2 regions of the Pseudomonas sp. NFX71 genome follow, and region 1 is predicted to be linked to the other one. Evidence: predicted binding sites of a transcription regulator. Region 1 holds the regulator's gene; the other holds the start of a gene.
What was found. Region 1 encodes sigma-54, which starts transcription at its own class of promoters, with help from an activator protein. Its sites were predicted from a motif close to ANTGGCATNNANNTTGCTNT; they were not measured.
Positions count from the first base shown of each region.

Region 2: a site for sigma-54 is predicted at 1,915-1,934, ahead of ACM1ZW_RS16845 (flagellar basal body rod protein FlgF). Genes of this name have one in related genera too.

Region 1 is NZ_CP182230.1:2,913,841-2,917,201, reverse strand. Features, by position in the region: gene lptB (LPS export ABC transporter ATP-binding protein) at 1-679, shown strand, start outside; gene ACM1ZW_RS13330 (RNA polymerase factor sigma-54) at 865-2,358, shown strand; gene hpf (ribosome hibernation-promoting factor, HPF/YfiA family) at 2,433-2,741, shown strand; gene ptsN (PTS IIA-like nitrogen regulatory protein PtsN) at 2,754-3,218, shown strand; gene rapZ (RNase adapter RapZ) at 3,221-3,361, shown strand, end outside.
Region 2 is NZ_CP182230.1:3,648,729-3,652,089, forward strand. Features, by position in the region: gene ACM1ZW_RS16840 (sigma-54-dependent phenylalanine hydroxylase transcriptional regulator PhhR) at 63-1,625, shown strand; gene ACM1ZW_RS16845 (flagellar basal body rod protein FlgF) at 1,989-2,729, shown strand; gene flgG (flagellar basal-body rod protein FlgG) at 2,775-3,361, shown strand, end outside.

The sequences.
Region 1 (3,361 bases):
CCAGGTCGTGCGCGACGTCAGCCTGTCCATCGACAGCGGTCAGATCGTCGGCCTGCTTGGTCCTAACGGCGCCGGCAAGACCACCTGCTTCTACATGATCGTCGGCCTCGTCCAGGCCGATCAGGGCCGCGTCCTGATCGACGATCTGGACGTCAGCCACCAGCCGATGCACGGTCGTGCGAAGGCCGGTATCGGCTATCTTCCACAAGAAGCGTCGATCTTCCGCAAACTCTCGGTTGCCGACAACATCATGGCAATCCTCGAGACCCGCAAGGAACTCGACAAGGCCGATCGCCGCAAAGAGCTGGAAAGCCTGCTGCAGGAATTCCACATCAGCCACATCCGGGACAACCTCGGCATGAGCCTGTCCGGTGGTGAACGCCGCCGCGTGGAAATCGCCCGTGCACTGGCAACCAACCCGAAATTCATCCTCCTCGACGAACCCTTCGCCGGTGTGGACCCGATTTCGGTGGGCGACATCAAGCAGATCATCTACCACCTCAAGGCCAAGGGCATTGGCGTGCTGATCACCGACCACAACGTCCGTGAGACCCTGGATATCTGCGAAACCGCCTACATCGTCAACGATGGCCAGCTGATCGCCGAAGGTGATTCTGCCACCATCCTGGCCAACGACCTCGTGAAAGAAGTCTATCTGGGCCATGAGTTCCGCCTGTAAGCATCAGGGCGTCTCTGGCTAGTCGCCGAGCGCTTGTCTCGATAAAAAATCAACAATTTTTTATTGTTACAGCGCTCTAGGCAAACGTTGCAGTTTCAGGCATATAATTTGCTTATGTTTGGCGCTCCGGCGCCCTGTAGTGGATGGCGCATGTGCGCCGGCGAATAAGGTGTTAAGCCCCTGCCATGAAACCATCGCTAGTCTTGAGAATGGGCCAGCAGCTGACGATGACACCGCAGCTGCAACAGGCCATCCGCCTGCTCCAATTGTCGACCCTGGACCTGCAACAGGAAATCCAGGAAGCCCTGGAGTCCAATCCGATGCTCGAACGCCAGGAAGAAGGCGACGACTTCGATAACGCCGACCCCTTGGCCGACAAAGCCGAACAGCAACCCAACGCCGATGTTTCAGAGCCCTCCTACCAGGAAACCGCCCCGACGGTGGACAACCTCGATGAGGGCGACTGGAACGAGCGCATTCCCAACGAACTGCCCGTCGACACCGCATGGGAAGACGTCTACCAGACCAGCGCCAGCAGCCTGCCGAGCAACGATGACGACGAGTGGGATTTCACCACCCGCACATCGGCCGGTGAAAGCCTGCAAAGCCATCTCTTGTGGCAATTGAACCTGGCGCCGATGTCCGACACCGATCGTCTGATCGCCGTGACCCTGATCGATTGCATCAACAACCAGGGCTACCTGGACGAAACCCTCGAGGAAATCCTCGAAGCTTTCGATCCGGAACTCGACATCGAACTGGACGAAATCGAAGCCGTCCTGCATCGCATCCAGCAATTCGAGCCGGCCGGCATCGGCGCCCGCAACCTTGGTGAATGCCTGCTGCTGCAATTGCGCCAGCTGCCCGCCAAGACGCCTTGGCTGGCCGAGGCCAAGCGCCTGGTCACCGACTATATCGACTTGCTCGGCAGCCGCGACTACAGCCAGCTGATGCGCCGCATGAAGCTGAAGGAAGACGAACTGCGCCAGGTCATCGAACTGGTACAGAGCCTCAACCCACGCCCTGGCTCGCAGATCGAGTCCAGTGAAGCCGAATACGTGGTCCCCGATGTGATCGTGCGCAAGGACAACGAGCGCTGGCTGGTAGAACTGAATCAGGAATCGGTACCGCGACTGCGGGTCAACGCTCAATACGCCGGTTTCGTGCGTCGCGCCGACACCAGCGCCGACAACACCTTCATGCGCAATCAGTTGCAAGAGGCCCGCTGGTTCATCAAGAGCCTGCAAAGCCGTAACGAAACCCTGATGAAAGTTGCCACCCAGATCGTCGAGCATCAACGCGGCTTTCTGGAATACGGCGACGAAGCGATGAAACCGCTGGTCCTGCATGACATCGCCGAAGCGGTGGGCATGCACGAATCGACGATTTCACGGGTGACCACGCAAAAATTCATGCATACCCCTCGGGGCATATATGAGCTGAAATACTTTTTCTCCAGCCACGTCAGCACCTCCGAAGGCGGCGAATGCTCGTCCACGGCGATCCGCGCGATCATCAAAAAACTGGTTGCTGCGGAAAATCAGAAAAAGCCGTTGAGTGACAGCAAGATCGCTGGTTTACTGGAGGCACAAGGCATTCAGGTGGCTCGCCGCACCGTCGCCAAGTACCGCGAATCCCTCGGGATCGCGCCTTCGAGCGAACGCAAGCGGTTGATGTAGAGCCACGCCACAGCGTTCCAGTGGTAGATCATCTGATCTACCGCTTTATGCACTGGCAACGAAGGAGAAGCTGTATGCAAGTCAACATCAGTGGACACCAACTGGAAGTGACCGAACCTCTTCGCACCTACATCGGCGAAAAACTCGAACGATTAGAGCGGCATTTCGACAAGATCACCAACGTGCAAGTCACGATGACGGTCGAGAAGCTGAAGCAGAAAATCGAAGCCACGCTGCATATTCCCGGCAATGAAGTGGTCGCAAACGCGGAACATACCGACATGTACGCGGCGATCGACGCGCTGACCGACAAGCTGGATAAACAACTCAAAAAGCATAAGGAAAAGACCCAAAGCCTCCTCCAGGGCGCGACCGGTCGTTAACACTCCCAACCCATGATCCTACTTGAAAGCATCCTGACCCCCGGCCGTTCCCTCGTGAACGTGCCGGGCGGCAGCAAAAAGAAAGCCCTCGAGCAAATTGCCAACCTTATCCATAAAGAAGTGCTGGATCTGGAGATGCAAGATGTCTTCGAGGCTTTGATTGCCCGTGAAAAACTTGGCTCGACCGGTTTTGGTAACGGCATCGCTATCCCCCACTGCCGCCTGAAAGGCTGCACCTCGCCCATCAGTGCCTTGATGCACCTGGATGCCCCCATCGATTTCGACGCCATCGACGGCGCCCCGGTTGACCTGCTGTTCGTTCTGCTGGTCCCGGAAGCGGCTACCGATGCGCACCTTGAATTGCTCCGGCAGATCGCCAGCATGCTTGATCGCAAGGAAGTCCGTGATCGCCTGCGCAGCGCACCGAGCAATGAAGCCTTGTATCAGGTTGTCCTGGACGAGCAAAACAGGCACTAATCATGCGCTTGATCATCGTCAGTGGCCGTTCCGGCTCAGGTAAAAGCACCGCGCTCGATGTTCTCGAGGACAACGGCTATTACTGCATCGACAACCTGCCCGCCGGGTTGCTGCCGGAACTGGCCGAGCGTGCGTTGATTCAC
Region 2 (3,361 bases), 730 kb from region 1:
TTGGCCCCTGCGCAGAAAAATTCCCGCAATGGGCCTCGATCACTCACGTTTCGGGCCTTTATATGCGTATCAAAGTCCACTGCCAGAACCGCATCGGCATCCTGCGCGACATTCTCAACCTGCTGGTCGAGTACGGGATCAACGTCGCTCGCGGCGAGGTCGGTGGCGAACATGGCAACGCGATCTACCTGCATTGCCCGAACCTGATCAACATTCAGTTCCAGGCGCTGCGTCCGAAATTCGAGTCGATTGCCGGTGTCTTTGGCGTCAAGCGCGTAGGACTGATGCCCAGCGAGCGTCGGCATATGGAACTCAATGCGTTGCTCGGCGCCCTGGAGTTTCCGGTGCTATCGATCGACATGGGCGGTTCGATCGTCGCAGCCAACCGTGCAGCGGCGCAGTTGCTCGGGGTGAGGGTGGATGAGGTGCCGGGGATTCCGTTATCGCGGTACGCCGAGGATTTCGATTTGCCGGAGCTGGTGCGCGCCAACAAATCGCGGATCAATGGGCTGCGGGTCAAGGTCAAGGGCGATGTATTTCTGGCCGACATCGCGCCGCTGCAATCGGAACATGACGACAGCGAAGCCATGGCCGGCGCGGTGTTGACGCTGCATCGTGCCGACCGGGTAGGGGAGCGCATCTACAACGTGCGCAAACAGGAACTGCGCGGGTTCGACAGTATTTTCCAGAGTTCAAAAGTGATGGCCGCCGTGGTTCGTGAAGCACGACGCATGGCGCCACTGGACGCGCCGCTATTGATAGAAGGCGAAACCGGCACCGGTAAAGAATTGCTGGCGCGGGCCTGTCACCTGGCCAGTCCACGGGGGCAGTCGCCGTTGATGGCGCTCAACTGCGCCGGTCTGCCGGAGTCGATGGCCGAGACCGAGTTGTTCGGCTACGGTCCCGGTGCATTCGAAGGGGCGCGGGCCGAAGGCAAGCTGGGGTTGCTGGAGCTGACGGCGGGGGGAACGCTGTTTCTCGATGGCGTGGGGGAAATGAGCCCGCGCTTGCAGGTGAAGTTGCTGCGCTTCCTGCAGGACGGTTGCTTCCGCCGCGTAGGCAGTGATGAAGAGGTTTATCTGGATGTGCGAGTGATCTGCGCGACTCAGGTCGATCTGTCGGAGTTGTGCGCGCGAGGCGAGTTTCGCCAGGATTTGTATCACCGTTTGAACGTACTGTCGCTGCACATCCCGCCGCTGCGCGAATGCCTGGATGGTTTGACGCCGCTGGTGGAGCATTTCCTTGATCAAGCCAGTCGGCAAATCGGTTGCCCGCTGCCGAAACTGGCGCCGGCGGCCATGGACCGGCTCAGTCATTATCATTGGCCGGGCAATGTCCGGCAGTTGGAAAACGTGTTGTTCCAGGCGGTTTCGTTGTGCGAAGGCGGGACGGTCAAGGCTGAACATATTCGACTGCCAGACTATGGCGTGCGTCAGCCGCTTGGCGATTTTTCACTCGAAGGCGGACTGGATGCAATTGTCGGGCGCTTTGAAAAAGCGGTGCTGGAGCGTTTGTATTCCGAGCATCCGAGCAGTCGGCAGCTGGGCAAGCGGTTGGGGGTTTCGCATACCACCATTGCCAACAAGTTGCGTGAGTATGAGGTGGGTAAAGAGCCTGGCGCCTGAGCAGAGACCGTCAGGTCTTTGTGGCGAGGGAGCTTGCTCCCGCCGGGCTGCGCAGCAGCCCCAAAAGAACGGCCGAGGTCTGACAGGCAGATAGTGCCGAGGGTTTTGCGGCCGCCGCGCGCCCGAGCCGGAGCAAGCTCCCTCGCCACAGGGGTGAGTGCATCAGAAAGGCCGACCCTTGCCACTTACCGGCATAACACCGCCGGTTTTTCGTCTTCAACACAATCCCCCATTCCCCTCTGACCCCCTCAAGTCCTTTGTTTGCCGGGCCCCGCGCCGCCAGAAAAAAGTTGGTCTGCAAATTGCTTATGGCTCAGCAGTACAGCGGTGGGCGGCAAACGTCCGGCATGCAGAGGAAAGAGTGTGGACAAGTACCTTTATGTGGCAATGACCGGCGCCAGCCAGAATGCACTGGCGCAGAAGGCTCATGCGAACAACCTGGCGAACATCTCCACCAACGGTTTCCAGAAAGACCTGGAGCAGGCGCGTTCGATGCCGGTGTTCGGTGACAGCTTTCCGGCGCGAGCATTTGCCATGTCCGAACGTCCGGCCACCGACTTCTCTGCGGGCGCCCTGGTGGAAACCGGTCGCGACCTCGACGTAGCGGTGCAGGGCAATGGCTGGATCGCCGTGCAGAACCCGGACGGCGGCGAAAGCTACGTGCGCACCGGCAGCCTGAACGTTGACGCCCTCGGCGTATTGCGCGCCGGCAACGGCATGCCTGTGTTGGGCAACGGCGGACCGATTTCCGTGCCGCCCGAGCAGCAGATCGAAGTCGGCGAGGACGGCACCGTCAGCATTCGCGCGATGGGTGAAGGCCCTCGCGTGATGGCCGAAGTCGACCGCATCAAGCTGGTCAATCCGGATTTCAAGAACATGACCAAGGGCCTGGACGGTTCGATCCACACCAAGGACGGCCAGCCGGCGCAAGCCGATGCCAACGTCAAACTGGTGTCCGGGTTCCTGGAGTCGAGCAACGTCAATGCCGTGGAAGAGATGACGTCTGTTCTGGCCCTGGCCAAGCAATTCGAATTGCACATCAAGATGATGAACACCGCCAAAGACGACGACCAGGCCATGGCTCGGGTCTTGCAGATCAGCTAATTATCAGAACGTCGCGCCGTAAAACAGGCGCACGAGGAGAATCGAATGCTTCCGGCTCTATGGGTTGCCAAAACAGGTCTGTCCGCCCAGGACACCAACCTGACCACCATTTCCAACAACCTGGCCAACGTGTCGACCACGGGCTTCAAACGTGACCGTGCCGAGTTCCAGGACTTGCTGTACCAGATCAAACGCCAGCCAGGCGCCCAGTCGACCCAGGACAGCGAACTGCCGTCGGGCCTGCAACTGGGTACCGGTGTGCGCATCGTCGGCACCCAGAAAAACTTCAACGCCGGTAGCCTGCAAACCACCGAGCAGCCGTTGGACATGGCCATCGACGGTCGCGGTTTCTTCCAGATCCTGCAGCCGGACGGCACCACTTCCTACACCCGTGACGGCACCTTCCACCTCGATTCCAACGGCCAGATCGTCAATGCCAGCGGTTTCGCCCTGGAGCCGGCCATTGTCATTCCGAACGACGCACAGACCTTCACGGTCGGTCGCGACGGCACCGTGTCCATCACCATTGCCGGTAACCCGGCGTCCCAGGTGATCGGCAACCTGCAGACCGCCGATTTCATCAACCCGGCCGGCCTGCAAGCGGTGGGTAACAACCTGTTCCTGGAAACCGC